Regions from separate parts of the Marinobacter sp. RI1 genome, predicted to be linked through region 1. Evidence: predicted binding sites of a transcription regulator. Region 1 holds the regulator's gene; the other holds the start of a gene.
The links. The regulator FliA, encoded in region 1, starts transcription of late flagellar genes. The targets are predictions, from matches to a motif close to CTAAAGTTTNNNNNNNNNNNGCCGNTAA.
Positions count from the first base shown of each region.

Region 2: a site for FliA is predicted at 3,331-3,358, ahead of ACAM27_RS03850 (methyl-accepting chemotaxis protein). Genes of this name have one in related genera too.

Region 1 covers NZ_AP031605.1:3,049,819-3,064,521, forward strand. Annotated here, with positions in the region: gene ACAM27_RS13800 (flagellar motor protein) at 9-749, opposite strand; gene ACAM27_RS13805 (chemotaxis response regulator protein-glutamate methylesterase) at 749-1,894, opposite strand; gene ACAM27_RS13810 (chemotaxis protein CheA) at 1,928-4,051, opposite strand; gene ACAM27_RS13815 (protein phosphatase CheZ) at 4,070-4,855, opposite strand; gene cheY (chemotaxis response regulator CheY) at 4,877-5,260, opposite strand; gene ACAM27_RS13825 (RNA polymerase sigma factor FliA) at 5,421-6,164, opposite strand; gene ACAM27_RS13830 (MinD/ParA family protein) at 6,197-7,009, opposite strand; gene flhF (flagellar biosynthesis protein FlhF) at 7,083-8,396, opposite strand; gene flhA (flagellar biosynthesis protein FlhA) at 8,452-10,626, opposite strand; gene upp (uracil phosphoribosyltransferase) at 10,850-11,488, shown strand; gene ACAM27_RS13850 (uracil-xanthine permease family protein) at 11,491-12,747, shown strand; gene flhB (flagellar biosynthesis protein FlhB) at 12,800-13,936, opposite strand; gene fliR (flagellar biosynthetic protein FliR) at 13,939-14,703, opposite strand, start outside.
Region 2 covers NZ_AP031605.1:867,154-881,856, reverse strand. Annotated here, with positions in the region: gene ACAM27_RS03860 (undecaprenyl-diphosphate phosphatase) at 1-672, shown strand, start outside; gene uvrD (DNA helicase II) at 1,044-3,209, opposite strand; gene ACAM27_RS03850 (methyl-accepting chemotaxis protein) at 3,462-5,075, shown strand; gene ACAM27_RS03845 (hypothetical protein) at 5,104-6,309, shown strand; gene ACAM27_RS03840 (substrate-binding domain-containing protein) at 6,319-6,732, shown strand; gene ACAM27_RS03835 (NAD-dependent succinate-semialdehyde dehydrogenase) at 6,800-8,248, opposite strand; gene ACAM27_RS03830 (histone deacetylase family protein) at 8,454-9,467, shown strand; gene thiI (tRNA uracil 4-sulfurtransferase ThiI) at 9,468-10,922, opposite strand; gene ppnN (nucleotide 5'-monophosphate nucleosidase PpnN) at 11,044-12,426, shown strand; gene ACAM27_RS03815 (c-type cytochrome) at 12,453-12,791, opposite strand; gene ACAM27_RS03810 (enoyl-CoA hydratase/isomerase family protein) at 13,006-14,115, shown strand; gene ACAM27_RS03805 (ankyrin repeat domain-containing protein) at 14,117-14,703, opposite strand, start outside.

The DNA.
Region 1 (14,703 bases):
GCCCGGAATTACTGCAGGAAGCCCCGCAGTCTCAATTCGATGGATTTCGGGTTTTCGCCCTCGGCAATGGCGATAATGCCATCGATCATCATGTCCTCATAACGGGTGCGTTCCTTGATGATGCCCCGCAATTTATTGGCCACCGGAAAGAACAACAGGTTGGCCAGGGCAACGCCGTAGATGGTCGCCACAAAGGCCGTGGCGATGCCGCCACCCAGTGATTGGGGATCTTCCAGATTGGTCATGACCTGAATCAGGCCCATCACCGCGCCAATAATACCGATAGTGGGGGAATACCCACCCATGGCCTCATAGACTCTGGCCGACTCCAGATCGCGCTGCTCCCGGGTTTCCAGGTCGACTTCCATGATACTGCGAATGGACTCGGGCTCGGCACCATCAACCAGCAACTGCAGCCCTTTCCGGGCAAACGGCTCGGGCTCTCTCTCCGCAAGCCCTTCCAGGCCCAGCAGGCCCTGTTTGCGGGCTTTGACGCTCCAGTCGATGACCTTGCCAATGCCATCTTCCAGCGAGATGTAGGGCGGAATAAACACCCAGCGAACCTGACCGAAGGCACGCTTGAGCATCGGCCAGGAGGTTTGCAGGATGGTCGCCGCCAGAGTTCCGCCCACCACGATCAACCCGGCCGGGCCGTTGAACAGCGAACTGACAGCGCCTCCTTCCAGCAGATTGCCACCCAGGATGGCCACGAACGCCAGGATGATTCCGAGCAGGCTCAGAATATCCATCAGCTCACACCTTCAACCAGCCGCGCGCCAATATCCTCCAGCGCCAGAATCTCGTCGCTCAGTCCGGCTTTGGCCACAGCCATCGGCATGCCATAGATGACGGAGGATTTCTCATCCTGGGACCAGATCACGGAACCGGACTGCTTCATCATCCTGCAGCCTTCCTTGCCGTCGGAACCCATACCAGTGAGGATCAGGCCCAGGGTTTTGCCTGGGAAGCTCCTGGCCAGAGAGCCGAAGGTAACATCCACACAGGGTTTATAATTCAAGCGGTCATCGCCCGGAAGAATCCGCACTTTTGCCTGCCCGCCGCGACTTTCAATCATCATCTGCTTGCCACCGGGCGCCAGCAGGGCCAGTCCCGGACGAAGCACGTCGCCGTCCTCGGCCTGGCGCACCTCAATGCGACACAACTTGTTGAGCCGCTCGGCAAAGGCCGGAGTGAAGCTGGCGGGCATGTGCTGAACCAGCACAATAGGCGCGGGAAACGAAGCCGGTAACGCCGTTAGCACCTTTTGCAGCGCAACGGGGCCACCGGTGGAAGTGCCGATGGCTACCACACTGTAGTGCCTGGCGGCCGTTTTTCTGGCGGGTTTACGAACCGGCTCGGAGCTCGCAGGGTCTTTACGGGGTTCCGTCGTTACCGGGCGGTGCAGGCGCGAACCGGCGCGCTCGACAGGTTCACGGCGAGGTTCCGCAGCCGGTGCCGCCGGCCTCGGGGCCACAGGCGCCGATCGGGCGCCCGGGCGGCTACCAGCCACATCCAGAATACGCTGGATAAGGATTTTCTGAAGTTGACTGGTGTCCCTGGCAATTTCCTCGAAGTTCTTGGGCAGGAAATCCACTGCCCCGGCTTCCAGGGCATCCAGGGTAACGCGGGCACCTTCATAGGTCAGGGACGAGAACATCAAAACCGGGGTGGGATGTTTGCGCATGATCTCGCGCACGGCAGAGATGCCGTCCATCACCGGCATCTCGTAATCCATGGTGATCACATCGGGGCGCAGTTTTTCTGCCAGCTCGACACCTTCCCGCCCGTTGGTGGCGGCGCCTACCACTTTAATCTGGCCCGAGGCCGTCAGGATTTCCGTCAGCCGTTTGCGAAAAAAGCCCGAATCATCCACGACCAGGACAGAAACTGTCATCCATTTCTCCTACACAATCCCGGAAATTCCTGCTCAGCCGTAGTGCTGCAGGAGGCTCGGCACATCAATAATCAGGGCGATACGGCCATCACCGGTGATGGTGGCGCCGGCCATTCCTGGCGTCCCCTGCAGGGCCCGGCCCAGAGGTTTGATCACCACCTCTTCCTGGCCAATCAGCTGATCAACGACAAAGCCGACCTGTTTGGTCCCCATGGCCACAATCACCACGTGCGCATTCTCCGGCTCGGCCTGACCTGCCGCACCGTGCACCAGCCAGCGCTTGATGTGGAACAGTGGGAACACTTTGTCCCGCACGACAATACACTCTTTGCCGTCGACAATGTTGGTCTTGGTCAGATCCAGGTGGAAAATCTCCACCACATTCACCAGCGGCAGCGCGAAAGACTGGTCACCAAGCATGATCATCAACGTTGGCATAATGGCCAGAGTCAGCGGCACCTTGATGATAATGCTGGTGCCCTTACCCTGTTCGGACATGATATTGATCTGCCCATTGAGCTGGCCGATCTTGGTTTTCACCACGTCCATGCCGACACCCCGACCAGAGACATCGGAAATCTGGTCCTTGGTGGAGAAACCGGCCGCAAAAATCAGATTGAAGCATTCGTTATCGGTAAGGCGGTCTGCCGCATCCTGATCGTACAGGCCCTTCTCGACCGCCTTGCGGCGCAAGACATCAGGATTCATACCGGCGCCGTCGTCGACAATGGACAGCAGAATATGGTCGCCTTCCTGCTCCGCCGACAGAGTCACGGTTCCAGCGCGAGGTTTGCCGGCCTTTTCCCGTACGTCCGGTGCCTCGACACCATGATCCACGGAATTTCTCACCAGGTGCACCAGGGGATCGGCCAGAGCTTCAACCAGGTTTTTATCCAGGTCGGTTTCCTCACCGTGCATGACCAGATTCACTTCTTTCTTCAGACTGCGGGCCAGGTCGCGCACCACTCTGGGGAAACGGCCGAAAACTTTCTTGATCGGCTGCATCCGTGTTTGCATGACGGCAGCCTGCAGATCCGTGGTCACCACATCGAGATTGGCCACTGCCTTGTGCATGTGTTCGTCTTCGCTTTCGGAACCCAGACGCTGCAGGCGGTTACGCACCAGCACCAGTTCGCCCACCATGTTCATGATGTCGTCCAGGCGTTTGGTATCAACCCGAACCGTGGTTTCGCCCGCTGGTGCGGCCTCACGGGCAGGTGCAGGGGCCGGCTTGGAAGCGGCCTTGCTCTCGGCTTTGGCTTCCGCTTTCTTTGGTTCCGGGGCTGGTTCGGCCTTGCTTGATGGAGCCGGCGCAGGCTTGGGCTCACCTGCGGCAGCCCCCGCGCTTGGGCCTGCACCCTTGCCATGCAGTTCGTCCAGCAGGTTCTCGAATTCGTCGTCGGAAATCAGATCGGCGTCACCGGATGATTTCTCCGAGCCACCGCTGGTGTCGATATCTGCCTTGGGCGCTTCATCTTCCGCAGGCGCGCCGGCAAACTGGCCCTTGCCGTGGAGTTGATCCAGCAGGGCCTCAAATTCATCGTCGGTAATCTCATCACTGTCTGAGCCGCCGGCGGATTCTGCCGGGGTGCTCACCTGCTCGTTGCCGACCGGTTTCTGGCCATCGGATTTTTCATCCGCCAACGCGTCCAGCAGCTGCTCGAACTCTTCGTCAGTGATATCGCCCTGATCCCCTTGCTGTCCGACATCCGCAGACGACGGCTCCTGTGCCGGGGTTGGTGCTTCCACCGCCGGTGCATCCTCGGACTCGGGTTTGGCGAGTGCATCCAGAGCTTCAATCAGTTCGTCCGGCGCGGGCGTCGGTTCTTCCCGGTTGCGGACTTCTTCGAACATGGCATTAACGTTGTCCAGCGCCTCCAGCACCACGTCCATCAGGTCCGGTGTTACCTTGCGCTTGTGATTCCGGAGAATATCAAACACGTTCTCCGCAGAGTGGCAGCAATTAACCAGTGCCTCCAGCTGAAGGAAGCCTGCGCCCCCTTTCACGGTATGGAAGCCACGGAAAATGGCGTTCAGCAGATCGCTGTCATCGGGATGCTGCTCCAGATCCACCAGCTGCTCCGACAACTTTTCGAGTATCTCGCCGGCTTCTACCAGGAAGTCCTGCAGGATCTCTTCATCAGCATCTAACGCCATGCGTCACCCTCTTTATTATCAGAATCCGAGACTGGACAGCAGATCGTCCACATCGTCCTGTCCCGAAACTACATCTTCCCGCTCATCGGCCTTGATCTGGGGCCCTACCCCTTTTTCGGCCGATTCTTCTTTTTCTTCAATCTGATGCACTGTGCCGGTCAGTTGATCAACGTGGCTGGCCATCACCACCAGACCAAGAAGGTTGTCTTCCACCTCTTTCACCAACGCGGTGACCTTCTGGATAACCTGACCGGTAAGATCCTGAAAATCCTGAGCCAGAAGGATTTCCGACAGGTTCTGGTACAGACTGTCGGAGTCTGTCGTCAGGCCAGCGAAGAACTTGTCGATGCGACCGTAAAGCTCCCGAAACTCCGCAGGCTCCATTTCACGACGGCGCAGACGCTGCCACTCATCCCGCAGGGAAACCGCTTCATCCCGCATGGCGTGAGCCACCGGCATGCTTTCCTCAACCAGATCCATGGTGCGGTTCGCCGCCTGGCTGGTCATCTGAACCACATAGGCCAGACGGTCAGAAGCGTCGCTCATCTTCGACAGCACTTCTTTCTGCTCGGCATTACGCGGGTCTATCTGGAAGTTCCGGATTGCCTCATGGAGGCTGCGGGTCAGTCGCCCCACTTCCCGATACAGACTCTGATCGCGAACCTCGCTCAGTTCATTGATCAGGGTCATCGCCTTGGCATAATTCCCGGCGTTTACATTCTCGGCCAGGTCGGAGGCCTGCTTTTGAAGCTTCTCCGCCACCTCCGGATCAAGGCCCTGATGGTTCTGTTTGGTATCACTCATGGCGAGCCATCCGACCTCTGGTTACTGGATTCGTTCGAAGATTTTCTCGATCTTTTCCTTCAGCACGGCTGCCGTGAAAGGCTTGACCACATACCCGTTCACCCCGGCCTGAGCCGCAGCCACGATCTGGTCCCGCTTGGCCTCTGCCGTTACCATCAGAACCGGCAGGTTCTTCAGGTTTTCATCAGCACGGACAGCCTTCAGAAGGTCAAAGCCCGACATGCCGGGCATGTTCCAGTCAGTCACCAGGAAGTCATACTTGCCGCTTCGGAGCATGGGCAACGCGGTGTTGCCATCGTCTGCTTCATCCGTATTGGTGAAGCCGAGATCTCGCAGCAGGTTTTTGATGATGCGTCGCATTGTGGAGAAGTCATCCACAATGAGAATTTTCATGTTCTTGTCCAATGGGACCTCCAGTCAGTAACACCCGGAATTCATTCAGCCTTTTGGAAGTCTAGCAGGCTGCTACCTTAAGCGCTTATTGTGTGGTGTTTGCGCACGTTGTAAAGCATCGTTTACCAAAAGCTACACAGCTTGCTGAAAGAGAAACACAGCACCTGGCCGATCAGTCGTTGTCACCATCCCGCCACTCGGCCAGCCGGCTGCGAAGTCGCAACGCCGCCTGGCTGTGAATCTGGCTTACCCGGCTCTCACTGACCCCTAGCACCGCACCGATTTCCTTGAGGTTGAGCTCTTCCTGGTAATACAGGCTCAATACCAGCTTTTCACGCTCAGGCAACTGCTCAATGGCGTCTGCGAGACTTCGCTGGAAAGCGCCTGAAGCAATACCGTCCAGCGGATTATCACTCGCTTCTGCTTCTTCTATCGGCAGCTCGCCGGATTCATTGAGCTCATCAAGACTAAAAAGTCTACCGCTGTTAGCGTCGGCGAGTGAGGCATGATACTCGTCCAGACCAATGCCAAGCTCTTCAGCTACTTCGGCATCCTGGGCCTCGCGCCCGGTACGATCTTCCACCTGCTTGATAGCACTGGCGATTCGCCGGGCGTTGCGATGCACTGAGCGGGGCACCCAGTCGCCTTTGCGGATCTCATCCACCATGGCGCCGCGGATGCGAATCCCTGCGTAGGTTTCAAAGGTGGCACCTTTGCCGGAAGAATAGCGCTGCGCGGCCTCCAGCAGGCCAATCATACCGGCCTGCATAAGGTCTTCCAGCTGCACTGATGGCGGCAGCCGGGCCATGAGATGAAGGGCGATTTTCTTGACCAGCGGCGCATGCTCTTCAATCAGGGCTGAAGGGCTCCTGGCGCCGGCCTGATGGTAAATTCCCAGATTTTTCGCCAATGTCATGTATCCGGTTTTCTTGTAGGACTGGATTCAGATCAGACTTCGACGAGCCGCTCCACGAAGAATTCGAGATGCCCCCTGGGAGAGGACGGCAAAGGCCAACTGTCCACTTTTTCGGCCAGAGCCCGGATAGCCAGCGAGGCTTTCGCCCTCGGATAGGCATCCAATACCGCTTTCTGTCTTTGGACGGCTTTCTTGACGGCCTCGTCGTAAGGCACGATACCTACATATTGTAGTGCCACATCCAGAAAACGCTCGGTGACCCGGGTCAGTTTTTCAAACAGATGGCGGCCTTCCTGCTCATTGCGGACTTGGTTTGCCAAGATACGGAAGCGGTTGGTGCCATAATCCCGGTTCATCAGCTTGATCAACGCGTAGGCATCGGTAATGGAAGTAGGTTCGTCGCAGACCACCAGCAGAAGTTCCTGCGAGGCCCTGAGGAAGCTGACCACCGATTCAGAAATACCTGCGGCGGTATCCACAATCAGAACGTCAATCTGGTCGCCCAGCTCACTGAAAGCGTTGATCAGGCCGGCATGTTCCATGGCGCTGAGCTGGGTCATACGCTGGGTGCCGGAGGAAGCCGGTACAATCTTGATACCACCAGGGCCATTCACCAGCACGTCTTTCAGATCACAATCGCCGCTGAGTACGTCTTGAAGATTTCGATTGGCGGTAATGCCGAGCAACACATCGATGTTGGCGAGCCCGAGATCCGCGTCCAGCAAGACAACCCGGCGCCCCTTCTGGGCCAGGGCGATACCGAGATTGACCGAAACATTGCTCTTGCCGACACCGCCCTTGCCGCCGGAAACCGCAATCACCTGAACCGGATGTGGTCTGCTCATACTGTTATCAGTCTCTTACTACGTTCTTGTACGGGCACGCGTGCCGGTGTTTTATTCTGGTCGCCAACGAGGCTCAGGCACCTTCGGCGACTGTCTGTGCGCTCTGCACGGCCTTAAGCCGTTCTACGCCCAGGCGCACTAACGGAATGGCCTCCGCCCTCTGGAGATCTTCCGGTATCTTCTGGCCATCGGTGTACCAGGCCACCGGTAAGCTGGTCTCCATAACGAACCCGAGCGCTTCGCCCAGGGTCAGGGCCTCATCAATCTTGGTCATGATGCAGCCTGCAAGGCTTGCCATCTTATAGCAATGCCACACGGATTTCATGATACGTGGCTGACTGGTGGCGGAGACCACCAGATGTGTACGGATATTGTGATCGCTGCGAGCCAACTCCGCCAGTTGTTCCTGGTAACCGCGGTCGGCACTGGTCAGGCCGGCAGTGTCAATCAGCACCAGGTGTCGATCCGATAACTCATCAAGAATGTCATCCAGGGAATGGCTCTCATCCACCACACGCACGGGCACATTCAGGATGCGGCCGAACACGAAGAGCTGCTCATGAGCGGCCACACGATAGCGGTCGGTGGTCACCAGTGCCAACGAATCCGGACCATGCTCAAGGACGTAGCGGGCCGCCAGCTTGCCAATGGTGGTGGTTTTGCCAGACCCGGTTGGCCCGACCAGGGCATAGATACCGCCGGCATCAAGCCAGTCTTCGCGACCGGTACGAACGCCGGTCGCCAGCATTTTCAGTGACTGCTTCCAGCCGTCCTCCAGACGCCCGGCCCGGTGCCGACGGGACAGAGAGCCGGCCAGCTCCGCGCCCAAACCGAACTCCTGCAGGCGCTCGGCCAATCGTTGCTGAACTGCGCTGTTGCCGGTCGGCGTGGCAGTTGCAGCCTTACCACTGACCAGATCACGCAGAGAGCTGATTTCGGCACGCATACTGGCCAGTTCATCGGCATAGCCACCGGCGCCGGATTCGCTACCCGCAAACGGCTTTGCCAGCGCTTCATCACTGGGACGTGACGCCGGAAAATCGGCAGTCTCGAAAGACAAGGACGACGCCACGCCACCTGAGGCGCCACTTCCTGCGCGCTTTTCCCGAACCTCACGAATGCGACTGCGGGACCGGTTCAGCTCCTCTTCCAGCCGACGATGCTGCTCGGCCTGCATCTCTGCCAGCCGGGAGCCGTTGGTGGCTTCAACCGCCCTATCGCCAAGACGCTGACGCGCCATGTTTTCGTCGTAGTCGAGTGCCGTCACGATCTCAACACCACCATCAACCCGGCGGTTAGACAGAATAACGGCATCCGGCCCCATTTCGTGGCTTACCTGCTTCAGGGCCTCAGCCATGGACTGCGCAAAAAACCGTTTTACTTTCATGCTGTTTCATCCTCCCACCGGCAAGCACTCTGGCTCCCCGCGATGCTCCGTCGGTTTATTGACCCACAGAAGCGACTATCGTGATCTGTTTGTTATCCGGGATTTCCTGGTAAGAGAGCACATGCAAACGCTCTACCCCGTAGCTGGCAAACTTCGCCAGTACTGGCCGCAAGGGCCCCGAAACCAGCAGGATGGCGGGCTTGCCGAGCATTTCCTGGCGCTGCACGCTGTCCTGAAGGGATCGTTGCAGCTTTTCCACCATGTTGGGCTCAAGCACCAGACCAATGTCATCCTGACCGCCGGATTGTTGACTCTGCTGAACAGACTTCAGCAATAACTGTTCCAGGTCTGGATCCAACGTGATAACAGGGATTTCGGCGTCGTTGCCACAAATACTCTGAACAATCATCCGGCGCAGCGCCTGGCGGGCTACCGTGGTCAGTACTTTCGGGTCCTGACTCTTTGGATGCACGTTCACGATGGCCTCGGCAATGGAGCGCATATCCCGCACCGGCACTTCTTCTTTCAACAGGTTCTGCAAAACTTTCAACAGGATGCTGATGGAAATCGTGGTCGGCACCAGTTCCTCCGCCAGCTTGGGCGAAATCTTCTCCAACTGGTCCAGCCACTTCTGGGCTTCTTCGTGGCCAATCAGTTCATGAGCGTGTTTCTGCAGGATCTGATTCAGATGTGTCGCCACCACGGTACTCGCATCCACCACGGTGTAACCCAGGGTCTGAGCCTGATCCTTCCTGTCGGACTCAATCCAGATGGCGTCCAGGCCGAAGGCGGGGTCCTTGCCGGCAATGCCTTCAACTTTGCCAAACACCTGCCCCGGATCAATGGCCAGCTCCCGCTCCGGATGGATCTCGGCCTCGGCAATGGTCACGCCCATCAGGGTAATCCGGTAGACGTTCGGCATAAGATCCAGGTTGTCGCGAATGTGCACCGAAGGCATGAGGAAGCCCAGATCCTGCGAAAGCTTCTTACGAACCCCTTTGATCCGACTGAGCAATTGTCCACCCTGGGATTTGTCTACCAGCGGGATCAGCCGGTAACCCACTTCCAGCCCGACAATGTCCACCGTGGCCACGTCATCCCATCCGAGCTCGCGGGTTTCCCCCGGCGCCGGCAGTGCCTGCCCCTCGCCGCCCGGACGATCCGGAGAAATTTCCGCACCCTGCCGGGCCGCACCACCAGCCATGCCGCCGCGGCCAACAAAACCACCTTCATCCTCAACCGTTTGCTGCTGTTTCTTCCAGATAAACCAGGCTGCGCCAGCGGCCAGCAAACCAAGGCCGAGAAACGCGATGTGGGGCATCCCCGGAATCAGGCCAAGCAGAATCAGGATACCGGCCGCAATGCCCAACGCTTTGGGAGCGCTGAACATCTGCTGAATGATCTGGCCACCCATGTCCTGGCTGGACGTTACCCGGGTAACCATGATGGCGGCCGACGTGGAGAGCAACAGCGAGGGAATCTGGGCAACCAGACCATCACCGATGGTCAGCAGGGCATAACGCTCCATTGCCAGACCAAAATCCAACCCGTGCTGCATCATGCCGATAGCCACACCACCAACGATGTTGATCGCCAGGATCAGCAAGCCTGCAACGGCATCGCCTTTCACAAACTTCGAGGCGCCGTCCATGGAACCGTAAAAGTCCGCTTCCTGAGCGATTTCCGAACGGCGTGACTTCGCCTCGTCCTGATTGATCAGCCCGGCGTTCAGATCGGCGTCAATCGCCATTTGCTTGCCAGGCATGGCATCCAGGGTGAAGCGGGCACTGACCTCAGACACCCGGCCGGCACCTTTGGTGACAACCAGGAAGTTGATGATCATAAGGATGGCGAAGACCACCAGGCCAACAGCGTAGTTCCCCCCAATCAGGACTTCACCAAAGGACTCGATCACCTTACCGGCAGCATCGCCGCCCTCATGGCCATTCAGCAATACAATCCGGGTGGACGCCACGTTCAGGCCCAGCCGCAACAGGGTGGCCACCAGCAATACCGTGGGGAAGGAGGCAAATTCCATCGGCCGCATGGCGTACACACAGACCAGCAGAATGACGATGGACAGAGTGATGTTGAAGGTGAAGAACACATCCAGCAGGAACGCCGGCATGGGCAGAATCATCATGCCAAGCAGCCCCATCAGCATCAGGGGGATGCCGAGGTTCCCCCGCGTCAGGGATTTGACGTTGTTAAGGACTAGAGCTCTGTCCATGCCGGGTCTGTCTCCACGTATCTGTGCCTGCGGGCATTTTCCGGGTCGAAAATCTGACACCGGGGGTCGCTTTCCGGGTGGTATCGCAAGAACCGTACCAGCCCTTGCAAAATTTGACGTCTGAGCACCTTTCAACGCCTGACGCAGCGGCCCAGATACGGTATCCTTTCGCCATTTGCATTATCCCGATTCAAGCCAGAAACCAGAACACACAGGTGACCCCATGCCGATCCATGAAGTGAAGCACCCTCTGATCCGCCACAAGCTCGGCCTCATGCGCCGCGCCGACATCAGTACCAAAAACTTCCGAGAGCTGGCACAGGAAGTTGGCGCGTTGCTGACTTACGAGGCCACCAAAGACTTCAATCTTCAGGAAAAAACCATTGAGGGCTGGGCCGGCCCGGTCTCCGTGGAGCAGATCCACGGCAAGAAGGTAACCATCGTGCCCATCCTACGTGCCGGTCTGGGCATGCTGGACGGTGTCCTGAGCCTGATTCCGGTGGCCCGGGTGAGCGTGGTTGGCCAGATCCGCAACGAAGACACCCTCGAAGCGGAAACCTACCTGGAAAAACTGGTAGGCGAGTTGGATCAGCGCATGGCCCTGATCATCGATCCGATGCTGGCTACCGGCGGCTCCATGATTTCCACCATCGATTTGCTCAAAAAGGCCGGTAGCACCGAAATCCGGGCTCTGGTTCTGGTGGCTGCGCCGGAGGGCGTGGAAAAGGTTCTGGAAAAACACCCGGACGTGTCCATCTACACCGCATCGGTGGATGAGCGCCTGAACGAGAAAGGCTACATTCTGCCGGGCCTGGGTGATGCCGGCGACAAGATCTTCGGCACCAAGCAGAAGGACGTCTGAGCATGCAGGACCATAACAACGATCCGGTATGGAAACAGGCTATTGCCGGTTCCCAGATGCTGCTGGTGGCTTTTGGCGCCCTGGTACTGATGCCACTGATTACCGGCCTGGACCCGAACGTCGCGCTGTTCACTGCCGGCCTGGGCACTCTGATTTTTCACATTGTCACCGGTGGCCAGATCCCGATCTTCCTGGCTTCATCGTTCGCGTTTATCGCGCCGGTGCTGGCCTCCAAAGGCCGCTTTGGCCTGGAAGAAACCCTCGGTGGCCTGATGGCCGCAGGCATTCTGTATATCATTCTGTCCGGGGCGATTCGCCTGCGTGGCACCGGCTTCATTACCCGGCTGCTGCCTCCGGTGGTGATTGCACCGGTCATCATGACCATCGGCCTGGGGTTGGCTCCGGTAGCCGTGTTTATGGCTACAGGCAAAACCGGTGACGGCCAGACTCAGCTGGTGCCCTACAACACTGCCATATGGATTGCCATGATCTCTTTGGCCGTGACCATCATCATGTCGGTCTGGGCCAAGGGCATTTTCCGGCTGATCCCGATCATGTTCGGTGTCCTCGTGGGTTACCTTCTCTCTGCCATCATGGGCATTGTTGACACAACGCCGATCCAGCAGGCTGATTGGCTGGCAATGCCAAACTTCGTAGCACCGGCGTTCAGCTGGGGCGCTATCCTGTTCATGATTCCGGTCGCCATCGCACCAGCCATCGAACACATCGGCGACGTTCTGGCCATCGGTAACGTTACCCGCAAGAACTATCTGGAAAAACCGGGCTTGCACCGTACCCTGCTGGGTGATGGTCTGGCCACCAGCGCTGCCTCGCTGCTTGGCGGTCCTCCCAACACCACGTATTCCGAGGTAACCGGTGCGGTGATGCTGACCAAGAACTTCAACCCGAAAGTTATGTGGTGGGCGGCGGTGGTTGCCATTGTTCTGGCGTTTGTCGGCAAGTTCGGCGCCGCGTTGCAGACCATTCCGGTACCGGTTATGGGCGGCATCCTCTGCCTGCTGTTCGGTTCAATCGCCGTTGTGGGCCTGAATACCCTGATCCGACATCAGGTGGATCTGTCCCAGTCCCGTAATCTGGTGATCGTAGGCGTGACCCTGGTCTTTGGTATCGGCAACATGGCGCTGGGCCAACTGGAAGGCATCGCCCTGTGCGCAGTGGTTGCCATCATCCTTAACCTGATCCTGCCGGGCGAACGGGAAGCCTGGGGCAAGCGGATTCACGAGCACGAATCCAGCTGACCCCGCGGAAAGCAATATCCTGCCTCTATTCCGATCCCCGGAATAGAGGGCTTCAGATATCGCGCCGCATATCGGGCGGAATCGGGAAGTCCGGCATGCCGGGCTTCGGCCCACGGCCCTTGCGGAACTGACGCAGCTGGAAGACGTAGGCCAGCACCTGAGCAATGGCCATGTACAGGCCGTCCGGAATCTCTTCACCAATATCGGTATTGTGATACACCGCCCGTGTCAGTGGCGGTGTTCGCAGGACCTCGACCTTGTTCTCCCTGGCAATTTCCATAATCTTGAAGGCCACCTCGTCTGCCCCCTTGGCCACCACCACTGGCGCGCCCATGGTTTTCTGATCGTACTTCAATGCCACGGCATAGTGGGTCGGGTTGGTAATCACCACATCGGCCTTGGGAACGTCCTGCATCATCCGGCGCTGGGCCATCTCCCGCTGGAGCTGGCGAATCTTGCCTTTGACCTCCGGCTTGCCCTCGGTGTCCTTGTACTCGTCCTTGACCTCCTGCTTGGTCATACGGAGCTTTTTCTGGTGATCGTAGATCTGGAAAGGCACATCGATGGCGGCAATAGCAATGGTGGCGCAGGACAGGAAGAAGAAACTCCAGCCCAGCGTCCACAGCACGTGCTCCATGGCAGGTACGGTCGGCTCTTCGGCAATCGCAAGCAAGTCTTCGGTGCGAAGGTTCAGAATCAGGATGGCGACCGCCATCACCAGGCCCACCTTGGCAATCGCCTTGACCAGCTCGATCAGGGAGCGCATGGAGAACATTCGTCCCAGGCCCTTGATCGGATCCATCCGGTTGAATTTCGGTGCGATGGCCTTGGCACTGAACAGCAGACCGCCGATGCCAACGGAGCCGGCAATGGCGGCAATCAGCAACATCACCAGTATCGGTGACAGCGCCCAGGCCGCCTCTTTGGCCGCCAGTATCAGTTGAACACTCATATGCCGGGTATCAAAAATCGCTGAGCGCTCGATTACGAAGGAGTCGCGCATGATGGACTCAATAGAAGCGCCAAGCGACGTACCAAAAATCAGAAGCCCGCCAGCACCGGCCAGCAATACCGCCATGGTGGCGAGTTCCTTGGAACGAGCCGTCTGGCCTTCCTCCTTGGCCTTCTCCAGGCGTCGGGGGGTAGGCTCTTCGGTTTTTTCCTGACTGTTGTCGTTCTCTTCGGCCATGGTCAGGGTTGCCCTTGCAGAGCGCGCATGAAATCAAACGTTTCCCGCGTGTACTGATCGAAGTGTGGCAGGAAATTGGCGTGTAAGACCCAGATAGCAAACAACCCAAAAATCAGGCCAATCGGAAAGCCGAGGGCGAAGATGTTCATCTGAGGCGCCGCACGGGTCATTACACCGAAAGAGATGTTCACAATCAGAACCGCAGTCACGGCCGGCAATGCCAGCAACATGGCAGAGGCAAACATCCATGAAATGCGATGGGCCAGCGCCCACACACCATCCTGCCCCAGCCCTTCCAGGCCAATAGGCAAGGTGTAGAAACTCTCGATGAACACCTCGAAGGCCACCAGATGGCCATTCATCACCAGAAACAGCAAAGTAATGGTGATGGTGTAGATCTGAGCCAGCACTGGCACGTTAACACCATTGGCGGGGTCTACCATGGAGGCAAAGCCCAGGCCCATCTGCATGGCAATCATCTGCCCGGCGATCACAAATAACTGCCAGAGTGCGGTCAGCGCGAAGCCCAGGCCGACACCAATCAGGATCTGCTGCAGCGTGATGACGACCGCGTCGGCACTGAGCGCTTCCACCTGGGGAACGGGAGGGATCATGGGCACAATCAGGATGGTCATCAGTAACGCCAGTCCCAGCCGCACCCTCGCCGGCACCAGTTGAGTACCGAAAACAGGGATGACCATGAGAAAACTGGCCAGCCGGAACAATGGCCAGATATGCTGCCCCACCCACTGGCCGATCAGATCTGC
Region 2 (14,703 bases), 1.7 Mb from region 1:
TTCGATCTGTCGGTCCACGTGGGCACGCTGCTGGCCGTGGTGCTCTACTTCCGCCGGGATGTCTTCGGCATCGCCCGGGACGGCCTGATCTCCATGGGCCAGCGCAGAATCGTCGGCCAGGGCGCCCTGGCCTGGTATCTGGTGATCGGCACCATTCCCGCTGGCCTCGCGGGTCTGGCCCTGCTCGACATGATCGACAACGAACTGCGTGGCGCCTCGGTGATCTTCTTCACCACCCTGGTGTTCGGCATCCTGCTCGGCATCGCTGACTGGCTGCCGAAACGCCAGCGCACCATGGATTCCCTGAACTGGAAAGACGCCGTTATCGTCGGCATCGCCCAGGCCATGGCCCTGGTCCCCGGCACCTCCCGCTCCGGCGTCACCATCACCGCCGGCCTGTTCCTGGGCATGACCCGGAAAACCGCCTCCCGGTTCTCATTCCTGCTGGCGATTCCGATAATCGTGCTGGCGTCGGCGGTAAAACTGCTGGAAGTGGCAACATCCGACGTGATCGTGGACTGGAATGGCTTTCTGATCGGCGGCGTCACCTCGTTCCTGATGGCCATTACCGCCATCCACTTCTTCCTGAAGTGGCTGAACAAGGTGGGCATGTGGCCGTATGTGATCTACCGGATCATTTTGGCGGGTGTAATCTACGCCGTCTTGATGTGACCGTCTGCAGTTTGAATTGCTGACCTTGGAGTCAGGCAGGTATCGGGGTGTGCCTCCCAAAAACCGCTCCTAGCGGCACATCCCTGTGGCGCTTCTGTTCCGCCATCCCTGGCTCCACACATTTTTGGGAGGCACACCCCGATACCTGCCCCGAACTTCTGAGTTAGCCTTCCAAGAAATCAGGGATCATGGACTATTTCGGATTGCCGAAACGTCAGAGCATGGCGGTGGGAACGTCTTTCCAAAAATTTGTGGAGCCATGGATGGCGGAACACAAGCGCCCATGGAAGGCTCGAGCGCTTTTTGGAAAGACGTGCCCACCGCCATGCCACCACCAAAACCATCAGGCTACAAGACGCCTGCAACCAAGCTTAGCAGGCCTCCAACGGCGCATAGGCCAGCACCAGCCACTTGGCGCCCTCATCGAAGTTCACCTGCACGCGGGTGTGATGCCCGGTGCCCTCGGAGTTCATCACAATTCCCTCGCCAAACTTGGGATGGCGCACCCGCTGGCCCAGACTGAAGCCAGACTGCTGGGCCGAATCCTGGGCAAACAGACTCTCATTCGGTCGCTCCACCATCGCCGGCCGCGTCACCGTATTACGCAACCGCACCTCCTGCAGACAGTCACCCGGGATCTCCCGCACAAACCGGGACAGTGCGTGAAACTTCTCCTGACCATACAACCGACGGGATTCCGCGTAAGTAAGTACCAGCTTTTTCATGGCCCGGGTAATGCCCACATAGGCCAGGCGGCGCTCTTCCTCCATGCGCCCGGGCTCCTCCAGCGACATACTGTGCGGGAACAAACCCTCCTCAACACCTGCCAGGAACACCATCGGAAACTCCAACCCCTTGGCCGAATGCAGCGTCATCAACTGCACACTGTCCTCATGGGCATCGGCCTGTGATTCGCCGGCATCCAGCGCCGCCTGGGCTATAAACTCCGCCAGCGGATCTACGCCTTCTTCTACATCATAATCCGCCAGCGCGCTGACCAGTTCCTCCAGGTTTTCCACCCGGGCCTGACCCTTCTCGCCCTTCTCACTGGCGTGATAATCCTTCAGGCCACTGGACTCAATCGCCTGCTTCATCAGCCCCTGCAGTGAAGCATGCCCAGCCATTTCAGACAGCATGTTGATGATCTCCATAAACTGCTGCAGGCCGGTTTTCGCCCGGCCCTTCACCTGGCCCGCGGCCAGTAACCGCTCGGACGATTCCCACAGGGAAATACCCTGGCCGGTGGCGTATTCACGAATTTCCTGCAGGCTCTTGGCACCAATGCCGCGGGTGGGAATATTCACCACCCGCTCAAAGGCGGCATCGTCCCGGTGGTAATGCACCAGGCGCAGGTAAGCCAACGCGTTTCGGATTTCCTGACGATCGTAGAACCGCAACCCGCCGTAAACTCGATAAGGAATACCCTGGCGCATCAGGGCTTCTTCGAGCACCCGGGACTGGGCATTGGAACGATAGAGAATGGCGCACTCGCTGCGCAGATTGCCCTCGCTGACCCAGGCCGAGATGGAATCGGCAATGTAGTTGGCTTCGTCCTGCTCGTTGAACGCGGCGTACAGACTGATCGGCTCACCTTCCACCCCGTCAGTCCAGAGTTCCTTGCCCAAACGCCCCTGGTTGTTGGCAATTACCGAATTGGCGGCTTTCAGAATGGTCTTGGTGGAGCGGTAGTTCTGCTCCAGCCGGACCAGCCGGGAATTGGGGAAATCCCGCTGGTACTGCTGGATATTCTCGATCTTCGCGCCCCGCCAGCCGTAGATGGACTGGTCGTCATCGCCCACCACCGTCAGCGGCACCCGGTTGCTGGCCAGCACCTGCAGCCAGGCGTATTGAATGGTGTTGGTGTCCTGGAACTCGTCCACCAGTATGTGCTGGAAGCGCTGCTGGTAGTGACTCAGCAATTCCGGACGATGCAGCCAGAGTTCGTGGGACCGCAGCAACAGTTCGCCAAAATCCACCAAGCCGCCCTGCTGGCAGAGCTTCTCGTACTGGCGGTAGATCTTCAGCATGGTGTTGGTGAAGTGATCGCCCGGATTCTCCTGAATATGATCCGCCCGCAAGCCCTCGTCTTTCTGGCTGTTGATGAACCACTGGGCCTGTTTCGGCGGCCACTGGCTTTCATCAATGCGGTTTTCCCGCATCACCCGCTTGATCAGCCGCAACTGATCGTCGCTGTCCAACACCTGGAAGTTTTCCGGCAAGCCGGCGTCTTTCCAGTGGGAACGAAGCAAACGATGGGCAATTCCGTGAAAGGTGCCGATCCACAGACCACGGGTGGGAATCTGCATCATCTGCTCCACGCGATAACGCATTTCCTTGGCGGCCTTGTTGGTGAAAGTCACCGCCAGAATGGACGTGGGCGGCACCCGGTCAACCGACATCAACCATGCCATCCGGTGCACCAGCACGCGGGTTTTGCCACTGCCGGCACCGGCCAGCACCAGCAAATGGTCGTTCTGCGCCGTCACCGCTTCGCGCTGGGCGTCGTTCAGGGAATCAATAATATGAGAGACATCCATGGAGCAAGGCTTCATTACTGGTTAAATTTACAGCCCAGTATACCAGCCAAGAGCCCGGCTGCCTCCCCTGGCACAAACTACCCCCTCAAGAGTATATACAGGCCAATTCAAGGCTCTAGGCTTAAAGAGACAGCCAGTGTGGCCGATACAGCACTTAACACACTGACACATTAATTCCGTGTCATGCATTCAAAAAACAACCTACACTCGCGCCGTTCAGAGTTGTGGGCCACGCATACAGGGATTTCATACATGCTTTCATCTCTCAAAATCTCACACAAACTCGCGCTGCTGGTGATTGTAGCCGTGGTGGCTTTCGTAGTGAGCCAGGCCTTTTCCATCATCACGGAACGAAACAACTCGGAACGACTGGGTGAGGTGCGCAACCAGCTCTATCCGTCCCTGGAACTCTCCACCATCAACCGGGGTCTGCTGCAACTCATCGAAAACCAGATCAACAGCGCCGTGACCACAGGCGACGATCAGCAGATCGCGGCTACCCGAGAGCAACTCGCCGAGATTATTGAGAATCTTGACCGCATTGCCCAGCTTAACCCGAGCCAGCAGAGCGACGTAAAAGCGCTGAAATCCGAGCTGAACGGCTACTACAGCACCGCCACGCGCATCGCCACCGCGATTATCGAGGGCACCGCCGATTTCAGTCGCATAGGCCAGGAAGCATCCGCCAACGCCGAGCGCCTGGCGGGCCTGCGCTCGGATCTCGACCAGATGCGTAATGCCATGGAGAGCCGCCTGACCCAGGCCATCGACGACACCACGGCGGCCAGCAGCGAAGCCGCTACCGTCTCCGTGACGATCGTGGTGGTCGCCCTGGTTGTCCTGATTGCACTGAGCCTGATTATCGGTCGATCGGTCTCCGGCAGCCTGCAGCAAATCATCAGTTCCCTGCGGAACATGGCTTCTGGCGAAGGCGATTTGACCTCCCGCATCGAGTACACCGGCAAGGATGAACTCCGGGATCTGGTGGACCAGTTCAACCGCTTTGTTGAAAAACTGCATAAATCCTTTGCCACCATTCAGCAGGATATCGGTGAGCTTAACGGCGTCGCCACGCATCTGGGCAGCACCAGCCGCACCAATCTTGAACGCATCAGCCAGCAGGCCCAGGCCATCTCCTCCACCCGCAATTCCGTGGAAGAGCTGGTAAAAAGCGTTGAGGAAGTGGCGGGCTTTGCCTCCAGCGCCTCCGACCAGACCCAGGACGCATCCAAGTTTGCGACCACCGGGCAACAGAAGGTCGAGGGCAACATACAGACCATCCAGCGACTGATGGCAGAAATCGAGAACACTGCCAGCCTGGTCAACCAGTTCGATGAGTTCTCCGTGAAGGTGGGCGGTCTGCTGGAAACCATTCAGACCGTGGCCGAGCAGACCAACCTGCTGGCCCTGAATGCCGCCATTGAAGCCGCCCGCGCCGGCGAACACGGCCGGGGCTTTGCAGTGGTCGCAGATGAAGTACGCGGCCTGGCGGTGCGCACCCACAAGGCCACCGAAGAAATCCAGCAGGTGATTTCAGAACTCTCCAAAGCCTCCGGCGCCGCCGTGCATTCCATGCAAGGCAGCGTAGACATGGCCAGGCAGGGCGTGGATGCCACCACCGAGTCTGGCGAGGTCCTGCGCAAGATTCTTGAGAACGTTCAGCAGATCAGCGAACTGAACGAGCAGATTGCCGCGGCCACCTATGAACAAAGCACCACCTTCAGCGAAGTCACTGGCCATATGGGCGACATGCATCGCAACGCCGAGGCCGTGATGGAAAGCACCGATGAGCTGGATACGGTCAGTCGCAAGATCCAGGACGTCAGTAATGGCTTGCAGAGCGTGGCCGGGCAGTTCCGCGTTTAAGTAAAACCCCAGAAAAAGGAAACTCCTGATGAAAAAACTGTTTACTGCAGCGCCCCTGGCGCTCGCCATTGCCGCGACCCCGGCTCTGGCACAGAGTACCGAGGACACCCTCGAGCGCATGCAGCAGCAGCTGAATGCCATGCAACAACAGCTGAACTCCGCGAAAGACACCGGCATTCGCTTCAACGGCTTTTTCAGCACCGGTTTCGCCCGGGCCAGCAACGATGCCGGTTACGCCGGAATCACCGACGAATCCGAAGTGGCGGATCTGAGCCTGTTCGCCCTGCAGGGCACCTTTGACGTCACACAGAAGAGCCAGATTGTGATGCAACTGGTCGGCCGGGGCGAAGATGACTGGGAACCCCAGGTGGAGTGGGCCTATCTGAGCCACCGCCCCACCAACAACCTGCAGATTCGGGCCGGCAAGATGCGGATTCCGTTCTTCATGTACTCCGACTCCCTGGAAGTCGGCTACGCCCAGCCGTGGGCGCGCCCGCCCCAGAGCGTGTATGGCCCGATTGCCGTGACCAGCTATGTCGGTGCGGATGCCAGCTACAACCTGAATTTCGACAACTCCTCGCTGACCGCGACCGGCTTCACCGGCTTTACCGATGAAGATGGCAACTCCGGCGATGTGCAGCTGCGCAACATCGCAGGCATGAACCTGACCTGGACCGACTACGTGTGGACTGTGCGTGGTGTGGCGGCGACCGCCGAGGCGGATATTGATGCGACCCGGCTAGGAGCCCAGGCCCCCGCTAATGTAAGCGTAGATACGGTCATTGCCGATGGGGAACGAGGCAATTTCTATGGCATCGGCGCTAGTTACGACGATGGTGCCTGGCAAATCATCGGTGAAGTCACCCGCGTTGAAGTGGATGGCAAATTTGCCGATACCGACTCCGCCTACTTGTCTGTCGGCCATCGGTTTGGCAGCTGGACGCCGTACATCGCAGTTGGCTGGGTTGAAAGTAAGGACGATGATGAGCGACTCGGATTTGTTACAACGACAGGAGGCACTCCGATCGCCCCCGAATCCATCCTGAACTTCCAGCGTGAAGACTTCAGCATCGGCACGCGCTGGGACATTACTCCGGGCGTGGCCATCAAAGCCGATTACACCCATTCCCGTGGTTTCGAAAAGGGCACTGGCAACCTGAACCCAAGTTATATTCTGGCTTCGGGCACGGACAGCACCAACGTCTACACCCTCAAAATCGACTCGGCATTCTAAGGAGGCCCCATGAAAAAGCTTAGCCTGTTGTTTGCGGCCAGCTTGCTGGCAAGCCCCCTGGCCCTGGCTGAAGTCGTGGTGATCGGCAACCCGTCCGGCCCGGACAGCATCAGCGCCAACGAAGTACGGGATCTGTATCTGAACCGCAGCAAAGCCTTGCCAAATGGCCAGAGCGCGAACCCGTTTGAACTCCCGGAAGGCAACGCCACCCGTGCCGAATTCCATGACAAGGTGACCGGCCGTAACGACGCCCAACTGAAGGCCTTCTGGTCCCAGCAGGTGTTCACCGGTCGTGGTCAGCCTCCGGCGGAAGCCGGCAGTGCTTCGGGCATGAAGGCCCAGGTCGCCTCCACACCAGGCGCCATCGGCTACATCGATTCCGCGGATGTGGACGACAGTGTCAAGGTTATCCTGACGCCCTGATCTCTGCCGTGCAGAACGCAAAAAGGCGAGCCGAAGCTCGCCTTTTTGCTGTTTGAAGACCGGCTGACTAGAAACCCCTCGGCACGGTCTGGGCTTCCACGAATTCAAACAGCCCTTCCAGACCACCTTCCCGGCCAATACCCGAGGCTTTCATACCGCCAAACGGCGCCTCCGGTGTCGGCCCGGTGCCGGTGTTCCAGCCCACGTGACCAAACCGCAGGCCGGCAGCCACCCGCTGGGCACGTTCGGCATCGGCAGTGAACACGTACGAGGCCAGGCCAAACTCCGTGTCGTTACCGGCATCAATGACTTCTTCCTCAGTCCGGAACAGCGCCATGGGCACCAACGGACCGAAGGTCTCCTCCTGGTAACAGCACATCTCCCGGTCCACGCCCTGCACCACCGTGGGTGGGAAAAACAGGCCATCACCCAGTTCCGCTGGCTGTTTGCCAGCCACCAGGCTGGCGCCCTTGTCGAGGGCGTCCTGCAGGTGCCGCTTCACCTTGTCGAAACCCTGCTTGTTGATCAGCGGGCCGATGTCGATGCCATCGTTCATGCCGTCACCGACGGTCATCTTGTTCACACGTTCGGCCAGCTTCTGGCCAAAGGCATCCGCCACCTTTTCGTGCACAAAAATCCGGTTGGCGCAGACACAGGTCTGGCCGCCACCGCGGAATTTGTTGGCAATCAGGTTATCGGCGGCGGCCTCCAGGTCGGCATCGTCAAAGACGATGAACGGGGCATTACCACCCAGCTCCAGTGCCAGCTTCTTCACCTGCTCGGCGGTGTCTACGATCAGTTTGCGGCCCACTTCGGTAGAGCCCGTGAAACTGAGCATGGGTACATCTTTATGTTCACACAGTACCTTACCGATCACGCTGGCCTTACCCATCACCAGGTTGACCATGCCATCCGGCAGGTCGAGTTTATCCATCACGCTGAAAAAGGCGATCATGGTCAGCGGCGTCTCGCTGGCCGGCTTGATGACCGAGGGGCAACCCGCCGCCAGGGCCGCCGACAACTTCTTGGCGATCATGCCAATGGGAAAGTTCCAGGGCACAATCAGCCCGGTTACGCCCACGGGCCGGTAGTGAACCGTCCAGGTGCAATCCTTGGGCTTTTCCGGAATCGTGTGGGAATCAAGCGCGCTGATGTGCTTGGCACAGTAATCGAAGAAACCGGCGGCGTAATCCACCTCGCCCTGGGCTTCTTTCCATGGCTTGCCATGCTCCATACACAGGATGCGGCCAATCTCTTCGCGGTTTTCTTTCAGGCCGTCACGAATATCCTCCAGCCACTTGCGGCGGGTTTCAATCGGCCAGGGATTGGTGAGCCGGAGCGCTGATTGTCCAGCCTCCACCGCTGCCACAACATCTTCCTCCGGCATCGACGGCGCTTTGGCAATCACCGAGCCGGTGGCCGGGTTGTAAACGTCGAACGTGGCACCGCCGGCGGAGTCTTTCCAGCGCCCGCCAATGTAGCCTGTGAGGTTTTCCAGTAGTGGTGACTCGATCATCTCGGCTCCTCTTGCATGACTGGTGACGCCCCGGACCGGGGCGAAGTTCATAAGCAACGCGTGCCTTTCATAGTGGATCCTGAGTGGCGGCCTGTAAAGTCAGGGGGAGATTTCCTGGCCGTCATTTTTGACCCGGGCGGGTGACTGCCTATACTCGAAGGAGAGTTTTTACAGGCTCTCCCTGACACCCCAAGGAGACGGATTCATGAAAGCATTTTTTCATCCGACGCAGGACCTGCACATCCCGAAGACGTATTTCACCCGAGGCCAGATGCGCCAGCCTCAGGAGGTGCCTGATCGCACCGGCCAGATGCTCGAAGGCCTGAAAGCCATGGGCATCCCGGTACTGCAGCCGGCCGACCAGGGCGCCGGCCCGATCACCAAGGTGCACGACCTGGGTTACCTGCGATTCCTCGAATCCGCCCACCGGCGCTGGATGGAAATGGAAGACTGGGGCGACGAGGTAATGTCGAATATTTTCGTACGTTCCCCCAACGCCATGCGGGGCATCCTGGCGGAAGCCGCCTGTTACCTGGCAGACGGCAGCTGCCCCATTGGTGAGAATACCTGGAAAGCGGCCTACTGGTCGGCTCAGACCGCTCTGGGTGCCGCCGACGCGCTGATCGCCGGAGAACGCAACGCCTACGCCGTGTGCAGGCCACCAGGCCATCACGCCCGCAAGGATGCCGCCGGTGGATTCTGCTACCTGAACAACGCCGCCATCGCAGCCGAGCATCTGAAGAGCCGGTTCCCGCGAACGGTGATCCTGGACACCGACATGCATCATGGCCAGGGCATTCAGGAGATCTTCTACGACCGCAGCGACGTGCTGTACATCTCCATCCACGGCGACCCCACCAACTTTTATCCGGTGGTCAGCGGCTTCGAGGACGAACGCGGGGAAGGCGAAGGCTATGGCTACAACATCAACCTGCCCATGCCCCACGGCTCCAGCGAGGAGGATTTCTTCGCCAAACTGGATGAAGCCCTGGCCGCCATTCGCCTGTACCAGCCGGATGTGCTGATCCTGACCCTGGGCTTCGACATCTACAAGAACGACCCGCAGGCGAAAGTATCGGTGACTTCCGAAGGCTTCTGCCGGCTGAGCACGCACCTTCGTCAGCTGGGCTTGCCCACGCTGGTGGTGCAGGAAGGCGGGTATGATCTGGACGCCCTCAGCGAGAACGTCCAGCAGTTTTTCAAGGGGTTGGAAGGCTGATCAGACCGCCGGGGCATACACCTTGATATTGCCATGCCCCTCAGCCTTCAGGTGGCCGGCGTGCATGCGGCTCATGGTGCCCCGGTCGCAGTACAGCAGGTACTGGCGGTTGCCCGGCAGTTCCGCCACCTGCTGATTCAGCTCGTAGAAAGGAATTTTGAGCACATCGTTGTTGGTCAGGGTCAGTGGCGAGCGCTCTTCTTCAGACGGGTGGCGAACGTCGATAATCACGTCGTCTACTGACGGCGTCTGGATCAACTCTACATCTTCCGGCGTCTGGGTGCTGTCCAGGAGCTGGCTGACCATGGTGTCGGTACGGTTAGCGATGGCATCGGCCAGGGCGGCCGGGTCCATGTTCGCCTCTTCCTCCTCCACGCGATGCAGCCTGGCACGGGTGACCGGCTTGCTGGAAATCACGCCGCAATACTCCGGCATGTTGCGGGCAAACGGCTCGGTACCGATGTCCTTGGCAATTCGGATGATTTCCTGCTTGTCCATGGCGATCAGCGGGCGCAGCACCACCTCGTCACTGGCACGGTCCACCACATTCAGGTTGGTCAGGGTCTGGCTGGAGACCTGAGCCACCGCATCGCCCATGACCAGACCCGAAGCGTTGTAATCCCGGGCGATCTCGGCAGCCGCCTTGAGCATCATCCGCTTGAGCACCACGCCCCAGTGGCGATGGTTGACCGAGCGCATGATCTCGGCGACCACACCCTCAAACGGCACAGAAATAAACTTGACGTTGTGGGACGAACCATAACGCTCCCACAGGTAGTGAGCCACCTGGCGCACGCCCACTTCATGGGCCGCACCGCCCAGGTTAAAGAACAGATAATGACTGCGAATACCACGGCGCATCATCAGGTAGGCAGCCACCGACGAGTCGTAGCCGCCGGAAATCAGCGTCATCACCGTTTCTACCGTCCCCAGCGGATAACCGCCAAGACCCTCGTGGCGACGATGGGCAATATGGTAGCTGTCGTCCTTTACCTCAATACGAACTTCCAAATCCGGTGATTTCAGATCTACGCCTTTGGCGTCGGAGCCCTGCAACAACGCCGCGCCCACTGAACGCTCCAGGTCAATGGAACGGAAATCATGATCGCCATGGCGGCGGGCGCGAACGGCAAACGTCTTGCCTTTCAGGCGTTCGGCATAGGCCTGCACCGCCTTTTCGCCCACATCGTCAAGATCGACAAACGGAAACACCCCGATCTCCTGGATGGTCGAGATACCGGGAATGCGCACCAGCTCATCAATCACCGGGCCGGCAAGGCTGCGGCCATCGGGCACATCCACGTCCACCCGGTCCCAGCTGCCATCCACACGGATCTCCGGATCCAGCCGGGCCAGTAATTTACGGATATTCTGCCGCAACTGGCGCATCTGCTGCTGGCGAACGGGTTTACTCTTGATAGCCACTTCCGGGGCGGGACGAATCAGCAATTTCATAAAAAAGACTTTGATCGGAATAACGTCGGGTGGCGTAAAAGCCAGAAAGGCCTTAGTGTACCCTTTCGCCAGACTGGCTCAAAATCCGTCATTGCCGAAACCATCAGGAGCTTCACCAACGATGACTGAAACCACCATGAATGCCCTGGTCTCCCCCGAGGGCAGCCTCGAGATCCTTTCCAACTACGAGGTAAACCGGCTCAAGGACAAGAGCGAGGGTGGTCTGTATCGCCTGTTCCGTCAGTGTGCACTGGCCGTGCTCAATACCGGCGTCGAAACCGACGACTGTAAGGAATTGATGGAAGCCCACGCCGATTTCGATGTACGGCTGGTGCCCCAGCCCCGGGGGCTGAAACTGGAACTGATCAATGCGCCCGGCCACGCCTTTGTGGACGGCGAAATGCTACGCGCCATCCGGGAACACCTGTTTTCTGTACTGCGCGATATCGTTTACAGCCACTCCCTGCCCAACAGCGTGGCCGGCTTCCGCAAAGACAACCCCGAAGACCTAACGAATCTGGTGTTCCACATTCTGCGCAACGCCAGGGTACTGGAGGCGGGGCGTCAGCCAGACCTGGTGGTGTGCTGGGGCGGCCATTCCATCAGCCACGACGAGTACCAGTACAGCAAGGATGTCGGGCACCAGTTGGGGCTGCGCGGCCTGAGCATCTGCACCGGTTGCGGCCCGGGCGCCATGAAAGGCCCGATGAAAGGCGCCACCATCGGCCACGCCAAGCAACGGGTGAAGAATGGCCGTTACATCGGCATTACTGAGCCGGGCATTATCGGTGCCGAGGCGCCGAACCCGATTGTAAACGAGCTGGTGATCATGCCGGATATCGAGAAGCGTCTCGAGGCCTTTGTTCGCTGTGGCCATGGTGTGATTGTATTCCCGGGCGGCGTGGGCACCGCAGAGGAGATTCTGTACCTGCTCGGCATTCTGCTGCACCCGGACAACGTTGACCTGCCTTTCCCGGTGGTGTTTACCGGCCGCCAGGAAAATGCCGAATACTTCGAAATGATCGACAAGTTTATCCGCAACGCCCTGGGCGATGAGGCTGCCAGCAAATACGAGATCATCATCGATGATCCGATACGGGTCGCCCAGACCATGAAGCAGGGCATGAAAGACGTGGAGACTTTCCGCCGCGCCATGCAGGATGCCTACTACTTCAACTGGATGCTGAAGATAGATCCGGTATTCCAGCTACCGTTCGAGCCGAACCATGACAACATGCGGGCCCTGGAACTGCATCGCGATCAACCGGTTCACCTGATTGCGGCGAATCTGCGCAAAGCGTTCAGCGGGATTGTGGCGGGTAACGTGAAGGAAAGCGGAATCCGGCAGGTGCAGGAGAAAGGGCCGTTTGAAATTGCCGGCGACCCGACGCTGATCAAGCCTCTGGAGGCCATGCTGGAGCAGTTCGTGGCGCAGAACCGGATGAAGCTACCCGGATCCTCAGCCTACCGTCCGAGCTATCGCATTGTCAGTGGTGCGGCCTGAGCCGCAACACTGACAAACACAACGTCTTACTTGCCGCCGTCGGCCGGCAGGCTGGCGTAGTAAGCTGCCAGGTTGGCAATGTCAGCATCGCTCAGGGCTGTGGCCTGACCCTGCATCACCGGAGCCTGTCCACCCTGACGCTGGCCTGCCTTGTACGCCTTCAGAGCTGCAACCAGGTACTGCTCTTTCTGGCCAGCCAGGTTCGGATAGATGGGCACCTGAGAGATACCGTTCTGGCCATGGCACGCGGCACAAACGGCGGCCTTGGCCTTACCAGCTTCGATGTCACCCGCGGCCATGGAAGCGACCGGTACCATCGCGCCAGCTGCGAACAGGCCCGCTACTGCAAGATGCTTCAGATTCATTGTGTTAACCCTCTCATCGTTTTAACGTTCACATTCCGGCATAAAACCGGTCAGTAACTCAGGTTTCACTTATAGCACACCCGCCCGTGAGCTCAAATGTGATAGATCAAGGACTTTCGTGCGACCATAGTCCTCTTTTACGCCTGAGCATTGTGAACGACAGTACGAACAAACCACAAATACCCAATCAGAGATACCACCGGAGAACCAAGCCATGCCAGTTGAGGTACAGGAGCTCCCCTGCCGGGAAGGACACATCGGCCTGCTCACCCTGAACGAGCCGGGCACACTCAATGCCCTGACCGAGGAGATGGTCAACCAGGCACAGCAGGCGCTGGCGCAATGGGCCGAGGATTCCCGTATCTGCCTGGTGGTTCTGCAGGGGGCGGGAGACCGGGCGTTCTGTGCCGGAGGCAATATCCGGGCCCTGTACCCGGCACTGACAGGCGATGGCGACAAAGCCGCGCCCGCGCGGTTCTTTGCGGCGGAATACCGTCTCGACTTTACCCTGCACCGGTTCCCCAAGCCGGTGGTGGGCATGGCCGGCGGCATTGTCATGGGCGGGGGCCTGGGCTTGCTGGCAGCCTGCCGCTACCGGTTAATCTACCCGAATGTCTCCATGGCAATGCCCGAGATCAGCATCGGTCTGTTTCCCGATGTGGGCGCGAGCTGGTTCCTGAACCGTCTCCCGGGCCGGCTCGGATTGTTTATGGGTCTGACTGGCGCTCGACTGAATGTCGCCGACGCCTTGCGAGTGGGCCTGGCTGATATGGTGATCGAAGCAGACCAGAGCAGCGCCCTGCTTGAAAGGCTGCAGGAGGAACGCTGGAGCGGTGAAACCGCCGCCGACGACAACCGCCTGTTCCGCCTGCTGAACCAGCTGGAAGCGCTGGATTACCGCACGCTGGCTCCGGGGCACCTGGAACAGCACGAACAGACCATCGCACGCCTGAGTGCAGGCGATGAGCTACCGGCCATCGTTGAAAAACTGGGGAATTCGGAGAGTACCGACCCCTGGTGGCAGGCGTGCATCCATACCCTGAAGACCGGCTGCCCAGTCACCGCCTGGCTGATCTGGCACCAGATACAGAAAGGCCAGCAGATGTCGTTGAAAGATGTGTTCCGTATGGAACTGGCCATGGCCGAAGAATGCACCCGGAGACCCGATCTGGCCGAGGGCATTCGCGCCCTGCTGGTCGACAAGGACCGCGCCCCAGAGTGGTCTTACCCCTCGGTTGCCGAAGTGCCGCAAGAGGTGGTTGAACGGCATTTTCAGCCGGTGTGGGATGACACGACCGACCCAATGATGCTGGACAGTCTCTGAATCAGCGGGCGGCGCCCGCCTGCACCAGCAGCATTTCAAGATCCTGATTGTTGCTGGCGCGGGCAAGATCCAGAGCGGTGGTGCCATCCGCCCGGCGATAGTGCACATCGGCACCGGCCGCCAGCAGCATCTCGGCGGTCAGAAGGTCACCGCTGGCCACCACTTTCATCAACAGGGATTCGCCACCCTGGCTGACGTTCACGTTGGCGCCCGCCGCCAGCAAGGCCCGGACCACCGCAAGATGACCATTTTCAGCAGCCTGGATCACCGCGGTATTGCCGTCGGCACTGCGTGCATTCACCTCTGCGCCTGCAGCCAGTAGCAAACGGACAATGCGGCGGTTACCGTTGGTGGCAGCCACCATAAGCGGGGTTTGCTCCGCTCCGGCCTGGGCATCCGGCCTTACCCCGCTGGACAGCAGCTCAAGTACCGCCCGATCCTCATTCGCGCGCACCGCAGCCATCAGCTCCTCCGGGCCGGCACCGGCCTCTCCGGTTTCAGGTGCTGACCCGGTTGTACTGCATCCGGCCAGCAGCGTCAGTGCCAGGAAAAATACCAGGTGGAAATAGCTGCTCGCGTCCCTGCCCA